Regions from separate parts of the Phenylobacterium sp. GW823-FHT02A09 genome, predicted to be linked through region 2. Evidence: riboswitches for the same ligand, from Rfam matches in the RefSeq annotation. Region 2 holds a riboswitch; the other holds the start of a gene.
What was found. Region 2 has a riboswitch for cobalamin ahead of AC1Q87_RS13635 (TonB-dependent receptor plug domain-containing protein). Riboswitches for the same ligand answer to the same signal wherever they lie in the genome.
Positions count from the first base shown of each region.

Region 1: it holds a riboswitch for cobalamin, as region 2 does, so the genes downstream of both, metE (5-methyltetrahydropteroyltriglutamate--homocysteine S-methyltransferase) here and AC1Q87_RS13635 (TonB-dependent receptor plug domain-containing protein) in region 2, are expected to answer to the same signal.

Region 1 covers NZ_JBXAJZ010000008.1:13,667-24,879, forward strand. The annotation lists gene AC1Q87_RS22165 (TVP38/TMEM64 family protein) at 1-621, opposite strand, end outside; gene AC1Q87_RS22170 (secondary thiamine-phosphate synthase enzyme YjbQ) at 699-1,121, shown strand; gene AC1Q87_RS22175 (VOC family protein) at 1,123-1,569, opposite strand; gene AC1Q87_RS22180 (TetR family transcriptional regulator) at 1,682-2,959, shown strand; gene AC1Q87_RS22185 (TonB-dependent receptor) at 3,089-5,323, shown strand; gene AC1Q87_RS22190 (alkaline phosphatase D family protein) at 5,415-7,028, shown strand; gene AC1Q87_RS22195 (hypothetical protein) at 7,148-7,891, shown strand; gene AC1Q87_RS22200 (linear amide C-N hydrolase) at 7,895-8,962, opposite strand; cobalamin riboswitch at 9,132-9,358, shown strand; gene metE (5-methyltetrahydropteroyltriglutamate--homocysteine S-methyltransferase) at 9,468-11,213, shown strand, end outside.
Region 2 covers NZ_JBXAJZ010000003.1:196,364-207,576, reverse strand. The annotation lists gene AC1Q87_RS13670 (cobyric acid synthase) at 1-157, opposite strand, end outside; gene cbiB (adenosylcobinamide-phosphate synthase CbiB) at 145-1,065, opposite strand; gene AC1Q87_RS13660 (ABC transporter ATP-binding protein) at 1,055-1,831, opposite strand; gene AC1Q87_RS13655 (FecCD family ABC transporter permease) at 1,828-2,805, opposite strand; gene AC1Q87_RS13650 (ABC transporter substrate-binding protein) at 3,005-3,856, opposite strand; gene cobO (cob(I)yrinic acid a,c-diamide adenosyltransferase) at 3,862-4,476, opposite strand; gene cobD (threonine-phosphate decarboxylase CobD) at 4,473-5,465, opposite strand; gene AC1Q87_RS13635 (TonB-dependent receptor plug domain-containing protein) at 5,446-7,389, opposite strand; cobalamin riboswitch at 7,497-7,684, opposite strand; gene cobU (bifunctional adenosylcobinamide kinase/adenosylcobinamide-phosphate guanylyltransferase) at 7,712-8,221, shown strand; gene AC1Q87_RS13625 (acyclic terpene utilization AtuA family protein) at 8,313-9,695, shown strand; gene AC1Q87_RS13620 (DUF4387 domain-containing protein) at 9,695-10,009, shown strand; gene AC1Q87_RS13615 (phosphoglycerate dehydrogenase) at 10,006-11,001, shown strand; gene AC1Q87_RS13610 (tartrate dehydrogenase) at 10,998-11,213, opposite strand, start outside.

The DNA of each region.
Region 1 (11,213 bases), on a different contig from region 2:
CAGGTGGGCGCCGCCCTCGCCTTTCAGCACCTGGACGATGGAATTGCCGGCGAAGGCGGTGAGCACGATCTTCGGCACGATGCCGATCGCCGTGCCGAAGGCGAAGTCGCGCATCCGCATCGGGGTGACGCCCGCGGCCATGTTCACGACGATGAACGGCGCCGAGGGCACCAGCCGCACGATGAGGCTGGCCAGGAAGCCGTTGCGGCCGACCAGGTCCATGAACCGCTGGACGCCCTGGCTCGACAGCAGCTGCAGGCTGCGCGCGCCGGCCGTCCGGCCCAGATAGAACCCGACCAGGGCCGAGACCATCGTCCCGATCCAGCTGTAGGCGAAACCGGTCCAGGCGCCGAAGGCCACCACGGCGGCCGCGATCAGGACGAACTGCGGCACCCCGACGAAGGCCAGCGTCGCGAAGGCCGCCACGGCGACCGGCAAGGCCCAGGGCCCGTCGGAGGCCAGGCCCAGCCAACGCTCGACCGTCGCCTCGCCGTCGAAGCCCAGCACCTGGGCGCCGAACAGGAAGACCACGCCCACGCCGCCGAACAGCACGAAGGAGACGGCCAGCGTGCGCCAGGCCTTGGCGTCCATTTCGGTGAGGAAGCGGATGATGCGGCGCATCGCTCTCCCGTCGCCTGTTCGCGCCGCGTGGTCAAGGAGGCCTCGCAGCCTCGGCGGGCGCCAGCTAGGCTGGGGTCATGCTTCAGGCAGTCGACATTCTCAGCATCCAGACCCGCGGCCGCGGTCTGCACGAGATCAGCGCCGAAATCCGGCGCTGGACCGAGCAGCAGCGCGTGTCGACCGGGCTGCTGACAGTCTTCTGCCGGCACACCTCGGCCTCGCTGCTGATCCAGGAGAACGCCGCCCGCGAGGTGCGCAGCGATCTGGAAGCCTACTTCGAGGCGATCGCCCCCGAGGCGCCCGGCCGCTATGCGCACGACGATGAAGGGCCCGACGACATGCCGGCCCATATCCGCGCGGTCCTGACCGGGGTGCAGCTCTCCATCCCCGTCATCGGCGGGGCGCCGGCGCTGGGGACCTGGCAGGGCGTCTATCTGTTCGAGCACCGCCGCCGCCCGCACCGCCGGGAAGTGGCGCTGCACCTGCTGGGCGAGGCCTAGCTCAGGCGCCGGCGGCCGGCTTCCAGTCCGGGCCGGGGATCGCATTGACCATCCACGGAATGCCGAACTGGTCGGTCAGAGCCCCGTAGCCCGGCGACCAGAAGGTCTCGGCGAACGGCATGGTCACCTTGCCGCCGACCGACAGAGCGTCGAACACCCGGCGCGCCTCGGCCGCGTCCTCGCTGTGGAAGGTGACGTCGAAGCCGTTCTTGGGCTTGTCGATGTTCGGCGCGAACTCGGGGGCCATGTCCGCGCCCATCAGCGCCTGATCGCCGGCCTCCAGCCAGCAGTGCATGAGCCAGTCCTTGTACTTGGGATCGACCGGCATGTCGGGCGGCCCCTCGCCATAGGGAAAGGCCGCGGTGACCTTGCCGCCCAGGACCTTGGCGTAGAAGTCGAAGGCGGCCCGGCATTGGCCTTGGAAGCTGAGACTGGTGACGATCTTCATGGGGCGTCTCCTCGAAGGGCGGCCGGCGCTGGCCGCGCCCTGACGACAACGCCGAACGGCGCGTTTCGTCGCCTCTCGACGGCGCGCCCTGGGCAGGCCATCAAGGAGCCCGATGGCGGACGCGGCGGACATTCGGCCCGAGGGCGGCGACGGACGGGACGCGCTGCGCGGCCAGGCCATCGCCGCGGCCATGGGGATCATCGCCGAGCAGGGATTGGCGGCGCTGTCGATCCGCGACCTCGCCCAGGCCATCGGCAAGAGCACGACGGTCATCGTCAATTTGTTCCAGACCAAAGCCGGCCTGCTGGCCGCGGTCGCCGAGGCCGGACTGCAGGCCGACGTCGAGTTCCATGCGCGTTTCGTGGCGGAAACTCAGGGCGCGCCGCTCGAGCGCTCGACCCTGCGCGTCCTGGCGATGGGCTACATCCTGCGCCGCGCCGCGCCCGAGGCGCGTTTCGTGCGGGTGTGGGAGGAATTCCTGACCGACCGCGAGGCCGCCGCGGCCGCCGGCCCGCAGTTGCGGGCCTGGGCGCAGTTGCACGAGCGGGCCTGGACGGACTTTCTGGAGCGCGCGCCGGCGTTCGCACGGCTGGCCCCGGTGCTGGCGCCCTACCTCGCAATGGAGGGGCTCTACGCCAGCGCGCTGGTCGGGCGGGCCGATTACGGCCTGCTGCTGGGCGAGGCGCTGGACGGACTGATGGCGCGGGCGCTGGATGCGCCGTCGCCGCCGACGCCGGTGCTCGACTGGATCGAGGCCGGTCTGACGCCGCCGGTACCTCCGGGTCTGGAAGCCGGATCGATGAAGCTGCGGCTGCTCGACATCGCCGCCGACCTGATCATGGAGGGCGGCGTCGGCGCAGTGACCAACCGCTCGGTCACCCAACTCGCCAAGGCGTCGACCTCGACCGTTCTCTACCACTTCGGCGACATGCGGACGTTCCTGGCCCAGGCCATCTGGCACAGCGTGTTCCGCGAGATCCCGGCCTATCTCGACTGGCGCCGACCGCTCGACCGCAGCCGACCGGCGGATCTCGCGGCGTGGTCGGAGCTCATGGCGGCGACCTTAAAGCTCGCCCCGCCCGATGCGCCCGCCGCCGCCGGGTTCTATGTGAAGTACGCCCGGCTGATCGCCCAGATCTGCCTGCTGGCCCGGCGTGATCCGGCGTTCCAGGACCTGGCGGCGCTGCTGCGCGGGCCGGAAGGCGGCGGGACTTTCGCCCGTCGCGAGGCGATCTGGCCGCCGCAGTTCGCGTTGACGCGAATGAGCGCCGCGCATTTCGCCATCTGGATCAAGGGCCGGGCGCTGCTGAACGCCATCGAACCGCCCGCGAGCGAAGCCCCCCGCGCGCAGCTGCAGGCCGCGGCGCTGGCCATCGCGCCCCGCGCATAAGCAGCCGAACAATCGTTTTTCTTGTTCGCATAACGCTGCGCGTCATCAAAGCATTACAGGCCGCATCTATAGCCACGCCGCATCGAACGACTGCTTTTTCGCGTGACCCAGTTCGGGGCGGGGATATCCATGAAAATCAAGTCCAAAGCGGCGATCGCCGCTGTTCTGCTGACCGGCGCCAGCGCGGCCGCCATGCCGGCCGTGGCCGATGACGCGGCCCAGGTCGACGAGCTGATCGTCACCGCCCGGCGGCGGGCGGAATCCGAGCAGAAGGTGGCCACTGCGCTCACCGTGCTCAGCGGCGACGAGCTGGAACGCCGCAACATCGAGACCGTCAACGACCTCGAAAACAGCGTGCCGAACCTCGAGGTCACCAGCCAGCTCGGCGGCGGCCAGCCGCAGTTCCGGATCCGCGGCGTCGGCATGACCGATTACGCGGCCAACAACACCTCGACCGTCGGGGTCTACATCGACGAGGTCGCCTATCCCTACGGGTCGATGACCCAGGGCGCGCTGTTCGATGTCGCCCGCATCGAGGTGCTGCGCGGACCGCAGGGCATCCTCTATGGCCGCAACACCACCGGCGGCGCGGTCAGCGTGATCACCAACGCCCCGACCAAGCAATTCGACGCTGGGATCAACGCCTCCTACGGCCGCTACAACGCCGTCCACGCCGACGGCTTCGTCTCCGGCCCGCTGACCGACACCCTGTCGGCGCGCCTGGCCGCGACCATCGACCAGGGCGGCGCCTGGCAATACCACCGCGACACGCTGGAGGAGCTGGGGGACAAGGACCGCTGGGCGGTGCGCCTGCGCCTGGACTGGCAGCCGACCGACGCCACCCAGATCGACGGCTCCCTGCGCTACAACCGCGACCAGTCGGACGGCCTGGGCCTGCGCCTGGTCACCCGCCCATTCCAGTCGCACAACTACGCGCCGATCGGCCGGCTCTATCCGATCGACACCGAGCGCCGGATCACCGGTTGGGGCATCAGCCCCTACTTCGCCAACCTGATCGGCGTGTCGCCCAACGCCAAGCCGTTCCGCGACAACGAGGGCTGGGGCGCCAACGTCCGTCTGCGCCATGACTTCGGCTGGGCCGCCCTGACCGCCGTGGCCGCCTACGAGACGCTGGAGCGGCGCGAGTTCAACGACTGGGACGCCACCGCCTCGAACGAGGCCGGCACCTTCTTCTTCAACGACATCGAGACCCTGTCGCAGGAAGTGCGCCTGGTCTCGCCGGCCGAGGGCCGCTTCCGCTGGCTGGCCGGCCTCTACCACTCCACCGAGACGGTGGACGGCGGCTTCTACTCGGACTTCTCGGAAGCCTCGACCCTGCGCAACTGGATGAGCACCAGCTACAAGCAGGACGTCCAGACCACCGGCGTGTTCGGCAACGTCGACTATGACCTGACCGAGCGGCTGACGGTGTCGGCGGGCCTGCGCTACGAGGACGAGACCCGCGAGCTGAAGGACTTCCTGACCCAGGTCCTGGCCCCGGTCCCCAGCCGCCTGGCCTCGACCAATGCCGAGCAATCGATGGGCGAGTGGTCCGGCAAGGTCGGCCTGGAATACAAGGCCAGCGACGACATCCTGCTGTTCGCCAGCGCCGCGCGCGGCGTGAAATCGGGTGGCTTCACAACCTACAACAGCGGCCTGCCCCAGCAGCTCGAGCCGTTCACGCCCGAGACGCTCTACGCCTATGAGGCGGGCGTGAAGTCGGAGTTCTTCGACCGCAAGCTGCGGGTGAACCTGTCGGCCTTCTACTACGACTACCGCGACCAGCAGCTGCAGGGCATCCTCTACACCCAGACCGGCCGGGTCGGGCGGATGATCAACATCCCGAAGTCGCACATCTGGGGCGGCGAGCTGGAGCTGACCTGGCGGCCGACCGAGCGCCTGACCATCAACCAGTCGCTGGGCTACAAGTACGGCGAGTACGACGAGTTCTACTTCGTGAACTCGGCGGCCACCGAAGCCGCGCGCGACCCGGTCACCGGCCAGTACAACACCATCGTCTACAGCGACCGCTCGGGCGAGCGCCTGCCCTTCCCGCGGGCCGACTACAAGGGCGCGATCAGCTACGTGATGGACGTGGGTCCCTGGCAGTTCGAGGCCGAGACCAACTACAACTACCGAAGCTCGCTGTTCAGCACGACGTCGAACTCGGTGATCGGCGACTACTGGCTGGTCAACGCCAACCTGACCGCGCGGCCGATCGACGGCAACTACTCGGTCGGGCTGTGGGTGAACAACGCCCTCGACAGCTACTTCGAAGAGACCCGCAACGCCTTCATTTCGGCGGCCACCGCCAGCCCGCATCCGCCACGCACCTACGGCGTGCGGATGAGCTGGCGCTACTGATCCCCCCGGGGCCCGCGCCCCACTCGGGCCCCAGCACTGGCCCGCCGGGCAGGACGCGCCCGGCGGGCATCTTTGCATTCGGAGAGCACGCATGGCCCTCGACCGTCGAACCCTGATCGGAACCGGACTGGCGCTGAGCGCAGCCGGCGCCGGGCCGGCGCGGGCCGCGTCCTCCCCCTTCCAGCACGGCGTCGCCAGCGGCGAGCCCGGCGCCACGAGCGTGCTGCTGTGGACGCGGCTGACCGGCGTCGGCGAAGCGACCGGCCGCTGGCGACTGGCCCGCGATCCGCAGATGCGCGAGGTCGTCGCCCAGGGCGAGTTCACGGCCACGGCCGAGCGCGACTTCACGGTCAAGGTCGAGCCGGCCGGCCTGAAGCCCGGAGCCGACTACTGGTACCAGTTCGAAGCCGCGGGCGCGGCCTCGCCGATCGGGCGAACCCGGACGCTGGCGAGCGGCCGGCTCGACGAGCTGAACCTCGTGGTCGCCTGCTGCGCCATGTACACGATGGGCCGCTTCCATGGGTATCGGGCCATCAGCGAGCGGCCGCAGTTGGACGCGGTGCTGTTCGTCGGCGACTACATCTACGAATACGGGGCCTCGAACTATCCGGGCATGGCGACGCTGCGCCCGGCCGACCCGCCGCACGACACCCTGACGCTCAGTGACTATCGCCGCCGCTTCGCCCAGGCGCGGACCGACGCCGACCTGCAGGCCGCCCACGCCCGCGCCCCGTGGATCTGCACCTGGGACGACCACGAGATCGCCAACGACGACTGGACCGGCGGGGCCCAGGGGCACGCAGCCGAACGCCAGGGCGACTGGGAGATTCGCAAGAGCGCGGCCGTGCGGGCCTACTATGAATGGATGCCGATCCGCGATCCGGACCCGGCCGATCCTTACGGCGTCCAGCGGGCGTCGGCGTTCGGCGACCTGGCCACCCTGATCGTCCCGGAGACGCGGCTGAAGGCCCGCGGGCAACAGGTGAACGTCCAGCGCGATCTCGACTTCACCACCGGACCGGACGGGTCGAAGGCTCCCGATATCGAAGGCTTCCGCCGCAAGATCGCCGCGCCGGAGCGCACGATGCTGGGCGCCCAGCAACTGGACTGGCTGACGCAGGAGGTCGAAGGTTCGGTCGCGGCGGGACGCCCGTGGGTGCTGCTGGGCAGCGCGACGATCATGGGCGATTACGACTATCCGGACATGTCGGACTTCGCGCCGGCTAACGGTCAGCTGAAGGGCTTCTTCGAGATGACCCGGCTGCAGATCCCGCTGCTCAACCTCGACGCCTGGAGCGGCTACGCGGCCGAGCGCCAGCGGGTCTACGACATCCTTCGCCGCGCCGGAGCGAAGACGGTCGTGCTATCGGGCGACAGCCATATGGCCTTCGCCAACGAACTGCACGACGCCCACGGTCAGGTCGCGCTGGAGGTCGCCGCGACGACGATCACCGGTCCATCGCTCGGCGCGGTGCTGGCCATGAACGACGCGCCGCTGGGCGAGCGGCTGGCGGCGAACAACCGTGACATCGCCTGGTGCGACCACCGGGCGATCGGCTTCATCGCCCTGCGCCTGACGCGCGAGAGCGTCGAGGCGGAGTTCATCTCCGTGGTCGATCCGCGCGGATCCGATCCCACGACCCGGGTCGCGCGCCGCGCCACAGCAGTCGCCGGAGCCCCCTGGCGCTTCGACCAGAAGGTGTAGCGCCGGGAACGACAAGCGTAGCCAGAACGTTCGTCGTTGGCGCCCCATTCGTCGGGGCGGAGGGCGGGACAGCTACGATGATGCGCCGATTGACGGCCGTGGGCGCGGGCGCCCTTTCCTTGCTTGCCTTGACCGCGGCGTCTTCCGCCCGGGCCGAGGACGAGTGGAGCGTCACGGTCAGTCCCTACGTCTGGGCCGGGTCGCTCGACGGCAACGCGACGCTCGCCGGCCTGCGGACCCATGTCGACGTCCCCTTCTCCGAAGTGTTCGACCATCTGGATTTCGCCGCGCTCGGCGAGGTGGAGGTGCGCCGCGGGCGCTGGGGTCTCTATCTCGACGGCCAGTACGTGAAGACCAGCCAGGACGAGCAACTGCTGTCCCAGGAATTGGGCCTTGGAATCGTCAAGGCCGGCGCCATGGGCGGCGTGTTCTACCGGATCTACGATTCCCCGCAGGGCGGCGACAAGGTGACCGGCGAACCGCGCAGGTTCGTCGTCGAGCCCATGGTCGGGATCCGCTGGACCAAGCTGAAGGCCGATGTCGAGGTGTTGGGCCTCTCGACCTCGAAGAAGGCCGACTGGACCGAGCCGTTCGTCGGCGTCCGCTCCAGCCTCGACCTCACCGACCGCTGGAACCTGTCGGGCCAGGCCGATGTCGGCGGCTTCGACATCGACAACAAGCGCAGCGCCAACGCCCAGGTCTATGTCGGCTACCGCACCCGCCTGCTCAGCCGGCCCGCCATGCTGCGGGCCGGCTACCGGGTGCTCTACCAGTCCTATTCGACCGGCGACTTCACCGGCCAGACCTTCCGCTGGGACGTCACCCAGCAGGGTCCGGTGGTCGGCCTGAGCCTGGACTTCTAGGGCCTACTGCAGCCCCAGGAACTTGAACGGCGGCGCGTCCTTGAACTGGCCCGAGACCTCGCCCGCATAGACGTTGCGCTGGTCCTTGCCGAGATCCAGGCGCTTCACCTTGCCGGTCTGCGGCGAGAAATCGAGTTTGGTCAGGTCGACCCAGAAGGTGTTCGGCGTCAGGGCGGACTCGAAGAAGTAGAGCTTGCGCTTGTGGTCGGCGACCGTCCGCCAACGGGTCGAGGAGATGTTTGGCTGGTCCGGCGTGGTGATGCCATAGGGCACCGAGGCGTTGCGGATGACGCTGAACATGCTGGCCACCGCTTCCACCGGGTCTTCGCTCTTGGGAATGGCGTTCACGTAGAACGAGGCGCGGGCGAAGCGGTCCGAGGCGCGGTTGGTGCCCGGCAGCATCACCGTGCCGCCGATCTGTTGCCAGTACGTGTTGAGCGCGAGTTGCTGGTCGAAGGTCGGGGAGTTGGTCATCACCTGGTACTTGCGATCGTGGTGGATGACCTGCTTGCCGCCGATGTACTCGATGATGGCGCTGTCGCCGCTGGCGTCCGACATCGACAGGTGCAGGGTCGTCATCCGGTCCTCACCCGGGACCTTGTCGGTGACGATGGTGAACGGCTCTTTCTCCAGCGCCGCGACCGCCTCGGCGACGGTGGCGAAGTTGTCGAGCACGTACTGGCCCCAGGCCGCGATGGTCAGGCCGGGCTTCGAGCCCCTCCCAAAGGCCGGGTACTCCGACTCCACCAGCCAGAGCAGGTTCACCGACAGGCCTGCCTCGTTCATCCCGTCGGTCGTCGAGACGTCATAGCCGGTGGCCACGACGCTGCCGTACTTCGAGGTCCACTTGATCGAGTTGGGTCCCGCTTGGCCGTCATGGCTCATGCCGCGCGGGAAAGCGTAGAGGTTGGTCTGGACGTCGACCTTCCAGTCCATCGACCGGGCGGTGATCACGTCGTTGTTCGCGCCAATGTAGACCACCCGCGTGCAGGCGTTGGCCGCTGCAGGAACAAGCACCAGGGCCGCGGCCGCCAACAGCCCCGGCAAAACAGACAGTACAGAATTGAGCACAGCCGTTCTCCAGCCAGGCCCGCCCCCGCCGCGCCTCGCAACGCGATTTTCCCACGCCCTGCAATTGCAAATGTTGTCGCAACACTCGCTGGTGCGCAAGCGGTGAAGTCGCCCATATAATGATATAAAGATATCTTTATATAGATCTTGACCTCGGCCGCCGCGAGGCGCTGTATGCCATCGTCGTGGTTCTCTGGGGCGCTCGCGTCCCAAGAGCTAAGAGGGAATCCGGTGACGATGACGCGCTTGCGCGGCGTCCATGCCGGGGCTGCCCCCGCAACTGTGAGCGGCGAGCCGAGGTCCATCTGCGTGTCACTGGCGTCATTCTGCGCCGGGAAGGCCGGACCGAAGCGTCGACCCGTGAGCCAGGAGACCTGCCTCGACAGATAACGTCCTCCGGCGGGGTGTCCGGTCAGGCCGCAAGCCTGTCGCGTCGACGCACCCTCGCCGGCGCGTGCGCGCTCGCGACCGAGCCATGCCTCGCCACAACAGAATGGCAGAGGCTATGTCCGTCACCGTCGCCACCCTTGGATTTCCCCGTATCGGTCCCCGCCGCGAGCTGAAGACCGCCCTCGAACGCTATTGGTCGGGTAAGTCCGACCGGGCCGAACTGCAGGCGCTGGCCGCCGACCTGCGCGCCAAGACCTGGAGGCGCCAGGCGCAGCTCGGCGTCGATCATGTCCCCAGCAACGACTTCTCGCTCTATGACCACGTGCTCGACACCAGCGCCATGGTCGGCGCGATCCCCGCAGTCTACGGCTGGGACGGCGGATCGGTGGAGATGGACACCTACTTCGCCATGGCGCGGGGCGCCCAGGGCGAGGCGGAAGCCGCCGACTGCGGGCACGGCCATCGCCACGCAGTCGATGTGCCGGCCGCCGAGATGACCAAGTGGTTCGACACCAACTACCACTACCTGACGCCGGAGGTCGCACCGGGGCAGATCTTCAAGCTCGCCTCCACCAAGGCGCTCGACGAGTTCGTCGAGGCCAAGGCGCAGGGGATCGTCACCCGGCCGGTGCTGCTGGGTCCCGTCACCTTCCTGAAGCTGGCCAAGAGCAAGGTCGAGGGCTTCGACCCGCTGGAGCTGCTGGAAGACCTGCTGCCGGTCTATGCGACGGTGCTGAACCGGCTGGAGCAGGCTGGCGCCTGGTGGGTGCAGATCGACGAACCGTGCCTGGTCACCGACCTCACCGACGCCGACCGCAAGGCCCTGCACCGCGCCTATCGCCTGCTGGCGCGCACGGCGCCGGGGGTGAAGCTGATGCTGACCACCTACTTCGGCGGCCTCGACGACAACCTGGAGACCGCGCTCGCCCTGCCCGTCGCAGGCCTGCACGTCGACCTGGTGCGCGCGCCTGAGCAGTTCGACCGGGTCCTGGCCAACGCGCCCGCCGCGATGGCGCTGTCGCTGGGCGTCATCGACGGGCGCAACGTCTGGCGCGCCGATCTCGAACGGCTGCTGGAGCGGCTGGAGCCGCTGCTGGCCACGGATCGGGAGGTGGTGCTGGCGCCGTCCTGCTCGCTGCTGCACACGCCGATCGACCTCGCGCAGGAGAAGTCGCTCGATGAGGACGTGCGGTCCTGGCTGGCCTTCGCCGTCCAGAAGATCGAGGAACTCGTGGTCCTCGCCCAGGCCCTGAACAAGGGACGCGGCGTCGTCGCCGAGGCGCTGACCGCCTCGACCGCGGCGGCGAACGCGCGGGCCGTCTCCCCGAAGATCCACGATGCGGCGGTCGCCGAGCGGCTGGCTTCCGCCACGCCCGCCATGGCCCAGCGGGCCTCGGGCTTCAGCCGCCGCCAGGCGCTGCAGATCCCGCGGCTCGACCTGCCGGCTTTTCCGACCACCACCATCGGCTCGTTTCCGCAGACCGACGAGGTCCGCAAGGCCCGCTCCGCCCACGGCAAGGGCGACCTCAGCGACGCCGACTACGCCGACTTCCTGCGCCAGGAGACCGCCCGCACCGTCCGCTGGCAGGAAGAGATCGGGCTGGACGTGCTGGTCCACGGCGAGTTCGAGCGCAACGACATGGTCCAGTATTTCGGCGAGCAGCTGAGCGGCTTCGCCTTCACCAAGCATGGCTGGGTGCAGTCCTACGGATCGCGCTGCGTGCGCCCGCCGATCCTGTTCGGCGACGTCTCGCGCCCCGCACCGATGACGGTCGAGTGGTGGCGCTACGCCCAGGGCCTGACCCAGCGGCCGATGAAAGGGATGCTGACCGGGCCGGTGACGATCCTCAACTGGTCGTTC
Region 2 (11,213 bases):
CGCCGCCGTCGATGGTGACCGCGGCGTTGTTCGACATGTTTTGCGGCTTGAAGGGACGCACCCGCAGGCCCTGGTTGGCGAACACCCGGCAGAGCCCGGCGACCAGCACCGACTTGCCGACGTCCGAGCCGCATCCCTGGATCATCAACGCGGCCACAGCAGTCCTCCGAGAGCGAGCGCGGCGGCGAGAACCGCACAGGCGCGCAGATAGAGCCCAAGCCCCCGTCTCAGGTCCAGCGGCGACGGGCGCGGCCCGTCGCCGAAGCACGGGCGCTCATGGGCGACGCCGTCGTAGCTGGCCGGGCCGCCGAGCCGCACGCCGAGCGCGCCGGCCATCGCCGCCTCGGGCCAGCCGGAGTTGGGCGAGGCGTGCTTGCGAGCGTCGCGCAGCATGACCCGCCAGCCGCGGCCGGCGACCAGGGCGATCAGAGCCCCGGCGATCCGGGCCGGGATCAGGTTCATCAGGTCGTCGGTGCGCGCCGCGGCCCAGCCGAAACAGCGATAAGGCTCCTCGCGGTGGCCGATCATGCTGTCGGCGGTGTTGACGGCCTTATAGACGAAGAGGCCGGCCACGCCGCCGACCAGGAACCAGAACAGCGGCGCGACGACGCCGTCGTTGAAGCTTTCGGCCAGGCTTTCCAGGGCCGCGGCGGCGACGCCCGCCTCGTCCAGCGTCTCGGTGTCGCGGCCGACGATCATCGCCACCGCGGAGCGGGCGGCCGGCAGGTTGGCGCCGGGGTCCAGCGCCCGGCTCACCGCCGCCACATGATCGTAGAGGCTGCGGGCGGCCAGGCCCGTGGAGGCGGCGGCTATCGTCAGGATCAGCGCCCAGCCGTGCAGGAACCTGTCGAGCAAGAAACCGGCGGCGGCCGCGCCTCCAGCGACCAGCAGCAGGGTCAGGATGCCGGCGGCGCGGCGGCGCAGGTCGCCGCCTTGGTTGAACGCCGTTTCAAGCCTACCCAGCGCCGCGCCGATCCAGACCACCGGGTGCGGCAGGCGGCGCGGATAGCCGAAAGCGCCCTCGACCGCCGCGGCGGCGAGGACGATCCAGGGATCAGCCGCCACGCCCGACGATCTCGATCAGCGGCCCGCCCTCGCCCTGGACCACACGGGCGCGCACGCCGTAGGCGCGGGCCATGACGTCGGGCGACAGCGCCTGGGCAGGCGGGCCGTCGGCCAGCACCTTGCCGGCCGCCATGACGATGACGCGGTCGGCGATGCGCGCGGCCAGCGACAGGTCGTGCAGGGTGACGATGACGCCCTTGCCCTGCTCGTGCGCCAAGCTGCGAAACAGCTCGCCGGCGTCGAGTTGGTGGCCGGGATCGAGACCGGTCAGCGGCTCGTCGGCCAGCAGCCATTCGGGCTCGCCGGCCAGGGCGCGGGCGATCAGCACGCGGCCCCGCTCGCCGCCCGACAGGGTGGTGACGTCGCGGTCGGCCAGCTCGACCACGCCGGCCGCGGCCATCGCCCGGTCGATGGCGGCGGCGTCCTCGATGGACAGGCCGCTGGAGCCGATGAACGGCGTGCGACCGAGCCCGACGAGGATACGGGCCTCGACCGCCCAGGCGACCTCCTGGGTCTGCGGCAGAACGCCGATGCGGCGGGCGCGGACGCGGGGCGCCATGGTCAGGACGTCGTCGCGGCCAAGGTCGACGTGACCGAACTGCGGGCGTCGCAGACCGGCGAGACAGGCGAGAAAGGTCGACTTGCCAGCGCCGTTTGGACCGAGAATGGCGGTCACCGTGCCGGCCTCGAATGCGGCGGTCACGCCGTCGACCACGGCCTTGCCGCCGAGGCGGACCTGGACGTCCTGGGCTTGCAGACGGCTCATGCGATCCTCCGGCGCAGGGACAGCAGCAGGGCGAAGAAGAACGGTCCGCCGAGCACCGCCATGGCGACGCCGAGTTTCACTTCCCCGGCGGCCGGGGTCAGACGCACGGCGATGTCGGCGGCGAGCACCAGCACCGCGCCGCCCAGGGCGCTGGGGCCGAGCAGGCCGCCCGGCTGGGCGCCGACCAGCGGCCGCAGCAGGTGCGGCACGATCAGGCCGACGAAGCCGATGACGCCGGTGACGGCAACGCTGGCCCCGGCGGTGAGCGCCACGCCGAGCGCCAGCATCCAGCGGACCGTGGCCATGTTGACGCCCAGCGAGCGCGCGCCGGTCTCGCCGAGGGTCAGGGCGTCGAGGCTGCGGCCGGTCATCAGCAGCAGGCCGCAGCCCACCGCGATCAGCGGCAGGGCGGTCTGCACCTCGGTCAGGCTGCGGTCGGCCAGCGAGCCCATCAGCCAGTTGACGATCTCGTTCACGGCCCAGGGATTGGGCGCCAGGCTCAGCGCCAGGGCGACGCCGGCCCCGGCCATGGTCTGCAGGATCACGCCGGCCAGCACGAAGGTGACGATGCTGGAGGCGCGCCCCGATAGGGCCAGCAGCAGGAACACGGCGATCAGGGCGCCCAGCATCGCGAACGAGGTGATCACCCATGGCTCGGCCGCGCCGGCGCCGAGATAGAGCGTCAGCACCGCGCCGAGCGCGCCCATCGAAGAGACGCCGAGCGCGCCGGGGTCGGCCAGCGGGTTGCGGGTGTAGCCCTGCATGGCGGCGCCGGCCATGCCGAGCGCGGCGCCGACGGCGATGGCCAGGATGGTCCGCGGCAGCCGCAGCTCGAAGATGATCGACCAGCGCGGATCGCCGGGGTTCAGCCAATCGGACAACGGCACCCAGACGCGGCCGGCGGCCATGCTGACCATCGACAGCAGCACCAGCAGCACGCCGAGGACGAGGAGGGTCGTGGATCTCTTGCTCATGCCTGTGCTCGTTCGCCCTTCTTCCCTTGCGGGAGAAGGTGGCAGGCGAAGCCTGACGGATGAGGGGTATGCAGCCTTGCGACGACGGAGCGACGAGGAAGCCAAGCCCCCTCATCCGACCCCGCTGCGCGGGGCCACCTTCTCCCGCGAGGGGAGAAGGAAGATGGGGAGCCACCTCCCCCAAAGGTGGAGGAAAGCGTCATGCGCGGCTCCGCTTGGCGAGGGCGGCTTCGCGGGCCTTGGCCAGCATGCGGGCGGTCTCGATCAGGACCGGGCCGCCGCAGAAGGTCAGCTGCTGGGGGAAGGTGGCGCGGTGCATGCGGGTCGCGACGCGCGACAGCGCCGGATGGGTGAGGACGCGGTCGGCCCAGGTCGGCGCGCCGGGCTCGGCCTCGCCGGCCAGCAGCACGTCGGGCGGATCGGCGACCAGCAGCTCGAGCGGGATGTTGCCGGTGCGCTTGAGCCCGTAGCGGGCGGCGGCGTTGTCGAGGCCGCAGCGGCGCATCATCTCGTCCATCATCGTTCCCGGCGCGGTGGCGAAGCCGCCGGCCTGGTAAGTGACTGCCGACAGCCGCGGCGTTCCTGGCCGCGGCGCGGCGGCGGCCAGCGCGGCGCGGACCTTGGCGATCACCGCCTCGCCGCGTTCGGGGCGATGCACTGCGCGGGCCACCTGCCTGACCTGCTCCAGGCTTTCCTCGACGGTGTTGGGCACGGCGAACAGTTCGGCCGGGATGCCCAGGCGCTTCAGCGCCGCGCGGGTCGCCGGCGAGGAGTGGCGGCCGGTCAGAACCAGGTCCGGCCGCAGGGACAGCACCTCCTCGGCGCTCTCGTAGGTGAAGGGGTAGCTGGCCCCTGACGGTCCGATGCTGGAGGAGCTCGGGTCGTGCGAATAGTGGCTGATGGCGGCGATCTGGGCGCGGTCCGCGACATGGACCAGGATCACGTCCAGGCAGGGGTTGAGCGAGACCACGCGCTGCGGCGCGCGCATGGGCGCAGCGCCGCCAAGGCCCACCGCGGCGCCCGCGGCGAGCGCCGACCGCCGGGTGAGCATCCAGCTCAAAAGTCGATGCCCCGCTGGGCCTTGATGCCCTGCTCGAACGGATGCTTGACCAGGGTCATCTCGGTGACGAGGTCGGCGATCTCGAGCAGTTCAGGCTTGGCGTTGCGGCCGGTGACGACGACGTGCTTGTCGCGCGGGCGGGCCTGCAGGTCGGCGACCACCTTGGCGATGTCGAGATAATCGTAGCGCAGGGCGATGTTGAGTTCGTCGAGGATGACGAGGTCGAGCTCGGGATCGTGCAGCATCTCCAGCGAGGTCGCCCAGGCGGCCTCCGCGGCCTCGATGTCGCGCGCCCGGTCCTGGGTGTCCCAGGTGAAGCCCTGGCCCATGATCTCGTAGCGGACGCTCTCGGGGAAGCGCTTGTAGAACTGGCGCTCGCCGGTGATCCACTTGCCCTTGATGTACTGGACGATGCCGATCTTCTGGTTCCAGCCGAGGGCGCGGGCGACCATGCCGAAGGCGGCGGTGGACTTGCCCTTGCCGTCGCCGGTGTGGACCAGCAGCAGGCCGGGCGCGTCTGTCTTCTCGGCCATCATGGCGTCGCGCTCGGCCTTCAGCGCCTGCATGGCGGCCTTGTGCTCGGCGTTCTTGCGGTCTTCGTCGTCGCTCATCGGGAGCTCTCCAGGGCCGCCTTGAGACGCGGCCAGTCCTTGGGTTTGGGCAGGCCGAACCTGAGCCAGGTCGGCTGATCGGGAAAGGGCCGCGTAAGCACCCCGCAGCGGGCGAGATGCTCGAAGCGGCGGCCGGCGTCGGGGGCGGCGGCCAGCCGGAACAGGGAGGTCCCGCCCACCACGTCGAAGCCGTTGACCGTCAGCAGACCATCGAGCCGCTCAGCCTCGCGCACCAGACGCAGGCGCGTGCGCTCGCGCCACGCATCGTCGGCATAGGCGGCCAGGCCCGCGGCGATCGCTTCGGCGCCGAGCGGCCAGTCGCCGAACTGCGCCCCGATGCGGGCGGCCAGGCCCGGCTCGGCGATCACGAAGCCGAGCCGCACGCCCGGCAGGCCGTAGAACTTTCCGAACGAGCGCAGGACGAGCGTGCGGGGTCCAGCCGTGGCCGCGACGCTGAGCTCCGGCGCGGTCTCGACGAAGGCCTCGTCGACGATCAGCCAGCGCCCGGCGAGATCCGGGATCGCGGCCGTCGCCCCGTCCGGATTGTTCGGGTTGACCAGCACCACCGCCTCGGCGGCGCTGGCGGCGACCTGGCCCGCGGCGACGGCTTGCACCTTCGCACCGGCCAGCCGCCAGGCCTCGGCGTGACCGCCATAGGTCGGCGAGACGATGGCGGCCGAGCGCGCGCCGAGAATCCTCGGCAGGGCCCGCAGCGCCGCCTCGGTCCCCGGCGTGGCGACCACCCGATCGGGCTCGACCCCGAAGGCGCGCGCAGCCGCAGCCTCCAGCGCCCTCACCTCCTCGGGATCGGGCAGCCGGCGCAAGGCCGCCGGCGTCGCCCGCGGGGCCGGATAGGCCCGCGGGTTGATGCCGGTGGACAGGTCGAGCCACGGCGCCGGCGCGTCCGGAAACGCCGCCTGCGCCGCGGCCAGCCGGCCGCCGTGACGGAGGAAGACCCCCGCGCCTGGATCAGAAGCGGGCGCGGACACCGGCGTACACGCCACGGCCCGGCGAGCCGTAGTTGCGGGTGGTCTCATAGTCGTCGTCGAAGGCGTTCTCGACGCGGCCATAGAGCTCGAAGGTCTCATTGACCGGATACGACGCGCGCAGGTCCAGCAGGGTGTAGGCCTGCAGGGTGTAGCTGTTGGCGGCGTTGTCGTAGCTCTTGCCGACATAGCGGATCGAACCGCCGAGGCTGGCCTGGTTCTCCCAGGTGTAGGTCGCCTGGATGTTGGCCTGATGCTCGGGACGGCGGGCCAGGTGCTTGCCGCGGTTCACGTTGCCGGGCGAGTCGTTTTCGGTGTCGGTCCAGGTGTAGTTGGCGCCGAGTTCGAGCGGGCCGAGATCGGCGCTGCCTTCCAGCTCGACCCCGTGCGCCTTGGTCTGGGCGGTGTTGGCGTAATAGCCGAAGCGACGCACGCCGTTCACCACGCACATCGGATCGGTGCTCGTGGCGGTGCAGGAGAAGTAGTCGATCTGGTTGTCGGTCTCGCGGTTGAAATAGGTCGCGCGGACCAGGAAGCGGTCGGCGAAGCGCTGCTCGATCCCGGCGTCCCAGCCGTCGGCCTCTTCGGCTTCCAGGGCCAGGTTCCCGTACTCCGAATAGAGCTGGTAGAGGGTCGGGGCCTTGAAGCCCTGGCCGAAGCTGGCGCGCAGCACGGTGTTCCCGTCGTTCAGCGACCAGGCGGCGGCGAGCTGGCCGAGGGTCGCGTCGCCGAAGGTGTCGTGGCTGTCGCGGCGCAGGCCGGCAGTCAGGGTCAGGCCGGTCAGCACCTCGCCCTGGACCTGGGCGTAGATCCCGTCGATGCCGGCCTTGGCGCGGGTCACCGGCGGGTTGGGGACGAAGGCGCTCGGCGACGCCGTGCGCATCGAGGAGTCCTCGGTCTCGCCGCCGAAGGTCGCGGTCCAGGCCTCGTTGATCGTCCAGACCCCCTGATACTCCCAGCGCTTGTTCTCGCCGCGGGCGTCGAAGGTGGTGGTGGTCACCGCCTGGTCCGGATTGGTGTTCTGGCGGTCGGTGCGGGTGTAGGCGTAGGCGACGCGGTTGGTCAGGGCGCCGTCGAACAGGTTGAAGTTCACCGCGCCGTAACCCACGAACTCCTCGGTCTCGCCGTACTCGCGGGTGTCGCCGAAGCTGAAGGTGGGCGGCGGGAAGCCGTCGAAATCGTTGCGGCCCTTGGAGTAGACGCCGCGCAGGTCGAAGGAGAGGTTCTCGGTCGCGGTGAACAGCGCGCGGCCGCTGACGCCGGTGTTCTCGTAGCCGTCCTTTTCCTTGCCCAGGCGGTAGGACGAGACGCCGTCGGTGTCGTAGCGGCCGGCGGCCAGGCGCCAGGCCAGGCGCTCGGTCTTGCCGCCGACGCCGGCGCGGAAATAGGTCGTGCCCATCGAGCCGCCCTCGACGGCCGCATCGGCCTCGAACGGCTCGGACGCCTCGCGGGTGATAATGTTGACGACGCCGCCGATGGCCTGGCTGCCCCACAGGGTCGACTGGGCGCCGCGCAGCACCTCGATGCGGCCGATGTCGCCGGCCAGCAGGTTGGAGAAGTTGTATCCGCCGCCCGTGGTCGAAGGATCGTTCAGCTTCACGCCGTCGATGATGACGACGGTCTGGTCGGCCTCGGCGCCGCGGATGCGCACCGAGGTCGAGCCGCCGACGCCGCCGTTGCGGGAGAACGAGACGCCCGGCGTCGACGACAGCAGGGTCGAGACGTCGACCGTCTGGGCGGCCTTGATCGCGTCGTAGTCGAGGACGCTGACGGCCTGGCCGACGCGGTCGGCGGCCTGCGGGTTGCGGTTAGCGGTGACCACCAGTTCGCCGACGCTGGCGATGGCGACCGGCGCGGCGGTCTGGGCAAGCGCAGCGGTGCTGAGGCCGCAAAGCGCGGCGGTGGTGGCGAGTAGAACGGTCTTCATCGGGTTATCCCCCCTGACGCATGACGACATGACCCGCGCACGAGCGCAGGTCGACGGACGTCGTCTCTCGGGAAGGCTCCCCGTTCGCGCGCTCCCACCGAGCGTACGAAGGACGACCGCGTCAGGCAGGTCTCCTGGCTCACGGGTCACAGCCGTTGCGCGCCGCCTTCCCAGACATCCGTCCAGTGGCATATGACGCGCGGGCTCGCCGCTTACAGTTGCGGGGGCAGCCCAGGTTTCACACCTGAGTTCCCTATTAATCCCCTCTCGGGGAACCTGTCGCGGGGCCTGCCTAGGCTTTGCCATGCGGAGCGTCAACCCAATGAGCCTGACCTTCGTCCTCGGCGGCGCGCGATCCGGCAAGACCAGCTATGCGCTGCGAGAGGCTTGGAACCACGCCGGAAATCGCCGGGTGATGATCGCGACGGCCCAGGCCCACGACGCCGAGATGGCGCAGCGGATCGCCCGCCATCAGGCCGAACGCGGTGCGGGCTGGGTCACGGTCGAGGCGCCGCTGGCGCTGGCCGAGGCCGTCGCGGCGCTAGGCGCCGGCGACGTGGCGGTGGTCGACTGCCTGACGCTGTGGCTGACCAACCACCTGCTGGCCGACGCCGACCTGGCGCAGAAGGTCGCCGAGTTGGCCGCGGCGCTAAAGGCCAGTGCGGCGACGCTCTACGTCGTCTCCAACGAGGTCGGCCAGGGGATCGTGCCCGACAACGCCCTGGCCCGCCAGTTCCGCGACGAGGCCGGCTGGATGAACCAGGCGATGGCCGCCGCCGCCGACCGCGCCGTGCTGGTCAGCGCCGGATTGCCGCTGGTCCTCAAGGGTTGATGCATTTTGCATCCAAAATATTGACCGTTTGAATTCACCCCCATAGGCTTGCCGAAACGCCCGCCAAGGGCGCAGGCCAGGGTGGAGCGCGATGGACGGACCGATCAGGATTCTGGTGCCGACGGGCTCGCTCGGCGCCGGCGCCAGCGAGAAGGAAGTCGCCTACGGCATCGCCCAGGGGGCGCGAGCGATCGCCACCGACGCCGGCTCGACCGACAGCGGCGCAGCCTATCTGGCGCTCGGGATTTCGAAGAACAACCGCGGCTCGGTGAAGCGCGACCTGAGCATCCTGATGAAGGCCGGGGCCGAGGCGAAGATCCCGCTGATCATCGGCACCTGCGGCCAGGCCGGCGGCGACCGCAACCTCGACTGGACCGCCGAGATCGTCGTCGAGGTCGCCGGCGAACTGGGCATCCGCCCGAAGATCGCCCTGCTCTATTCCGAACAGGACAAGGCCGACCTGAAGGTGCGCAACGCGGCCGGCAGGATCACGCCACTGGCGCCGCTGGGGCCGCTGGACGACGCCGACATCGACGTCTGCGAGCACATCGTCGCGGCCATGGGTCCCGAACCGTACATGGCCGCACTGCAGGCCGGAGCCGACATCGTGCTGGGCGGGCGGACCACCGACACCGCGGTGCTGGCCTGTTTCGCGCTGCTGCACGGCGCGCCGGCCGGACCGGCCTGGCATGCGGCCAAGATCGCCGAGTGCGGGGCCCAGTGCACGGCGGTGCGCAACGGCGGCGCCGGGGTGCTGATCGGCATCGGTCCCGACGGCTTCGAGGTCGAGCCGCTGGCGGCCGACAACTGGTGCGATCCGGAGAGCGTCTCGGCGCACATGCTCTACGAGAACAGCGATCCGTTCCGGCTGACCGAGCCGGGCGGCGTGCTCGACGTGAGCCAGGCAGTCTACACCCAGCTGTCGGAGCGGGCGGTGAAGGTGACCGGATCGGTCTGGGAACCACGCCCCTACACGATGAAGCTGGAAGGCGCGGCGGCCAGCCGCTTCCAGACGGTGATGCTGATCGGCATCCAGGACCCCGACGTGCTGGCCAATCTCGACGCCTTCCACGACCGGCTGCTGGCCGCGCTCAATCAGCGGGTCCATAAGACCATCGGCCCGGCGGCCGGCGACTTCCACATCTCGCTGCGGCTCTACGGCTGGAACGCGGTCTCGGGCGACAAGCCGCCGGAGGGAACACCGCCGCCGCGCGAGGTGGGGGTGCTGTTCGTCGCCACCGCCGACAGCCAGGAGATGGCCTCGCAAATCGCCAAGGCCTGCAACCCCTACTTCTTCCACTTCCCGCTGGTGATGGACAAGGAGCTGCCCAGCTACGGCTTCGCCTTCACCCCGGCCGACATCGACCGCGGGCCGGTGTTCGAGTTCAAGCTGAACCACGTGGTCGCGGTTGACGATCCGCTGGAGCTGGTGCGCACCGCCTGGATCGACCTGCGCGAGGGGGAGAGCGCCTGATGGCCAAGGTCAAGGACGTCTGCCGACATGTGCGCTCCAAGAACGCCGGGCCGTTCTGGGTGACGATCGACTTCTTCTTCGACGGTCCCGAGAGCTTCGCCCGCTATCACGAGAGCCCGGTGCTGGGGCCGGAGCTGTTCGCCCGGCTGTTCGGGACCGATCCGGCCCTGGTCAAGCGGTTCGCCGCGCCGAGCCTCCACGTCGTGAAGGTCTCCTATCCGCGCGCCACGCCGCAGGGCGGCATGGTCGAGCGCGACATGCATGCGGGCCAGCAGTACGTGCGGCTGCTGGACGTCGAGCTGGACGCCGCATGAGCCGCCGGGTCGTCGTCACCCAGCGGTTCTTCGACGACGCCGCCCGCGCCTTCCTGGAGGCCAGCGGCTGCGAGGTCATCGTCGCCGAGCCGCCGCCGGGCCAGGGCGACGGCGACTTCACGCAGGGCGAGCTGGAAGCGCTGCTGACCGGGGCGGCCGGCTGGATCGTCGGCCATGCGCGGGTGACGCGGCCGCTGCTGGCGGCGCTGCCGCAGCTGCAGGTCGTCTCGCGCCGCGGGGTCGGCTACGAGCGGGTCGACCTGGAGGCGGTCCGCGAGCTGGGCAAGGTGGCGACCATCGCCGCCGGCGGCAACGACGCCTCGGTGGCCGACCACACGATCGCGCTGATGCTGGCGGTCGCCCGCCGGTTCCGCGAGTCGCAGGCTGCGATGCAGGGCGGGACCTGGTCGATCCTGACCGGCTCGGACCTCTATCAGAAGACCGTCGGCGTGGTCGGCGCAGGCCGCATCGGGCGCAGCGTGGTCCAGCGGCTGAGCGGCTTCGAGGCGAAGGTGCTGGTCTGCAGCCCGCGCCGGGACGAGGCCTGGGCGCGCGCCAGCGGCGCGACCTACGCCGGCCTGCCGACCCTGCTAGCGCAGTCCGACTACCTGACCCTGCACGCGCCGCTGACGGCGGCGACGCGGTTCCTGATCGACGCGGCGGCGCTGGCGGCGATGAAGCCCGGGGCGATCCTGATCAACACCGCCCGCGGCGGGCTGGTCGACGACCGGGCGCTGCTGGCGGCGCTGGAGAGCGGGCGACTGGGCGGGGCGGGCCTCGACACCTTCGTCAGCGAGAGCGATCCGGACTGGGCGCCAGTGACCCAGGCGCTGCTGGCCCGCGGCGACGTCGTCGCCAGCCCGCATGCCGCCGCCTCCTCGCGCGAGGGGCTGGAGCGCACCAACATGGTCGCCGCCCGCGCAGTCGTGGCGGTGCTGGACGGCGGCGATCCGGCCTCCGGCTGCGTGGTCGCCGACGGCCGATCCCGCTAGCGCAGCGCCGCGGCGATCGCCTGGCCGCAGGCGACCGTGCTCAGCGGACCGCCCAGGTCGCGGGTGCGCAGCTCCTGGCGCGCCAGCACCGTCTCGATCGCCGCCACCACCGCGGCGGCCGCCTCGTGCTCGCCGAGATGGTCGAGCATCAGCGCCGCCGACCAGATCTGGCCGACCGGATTGGCCACCCCCTGGCCGGCGATGTCCGGGGC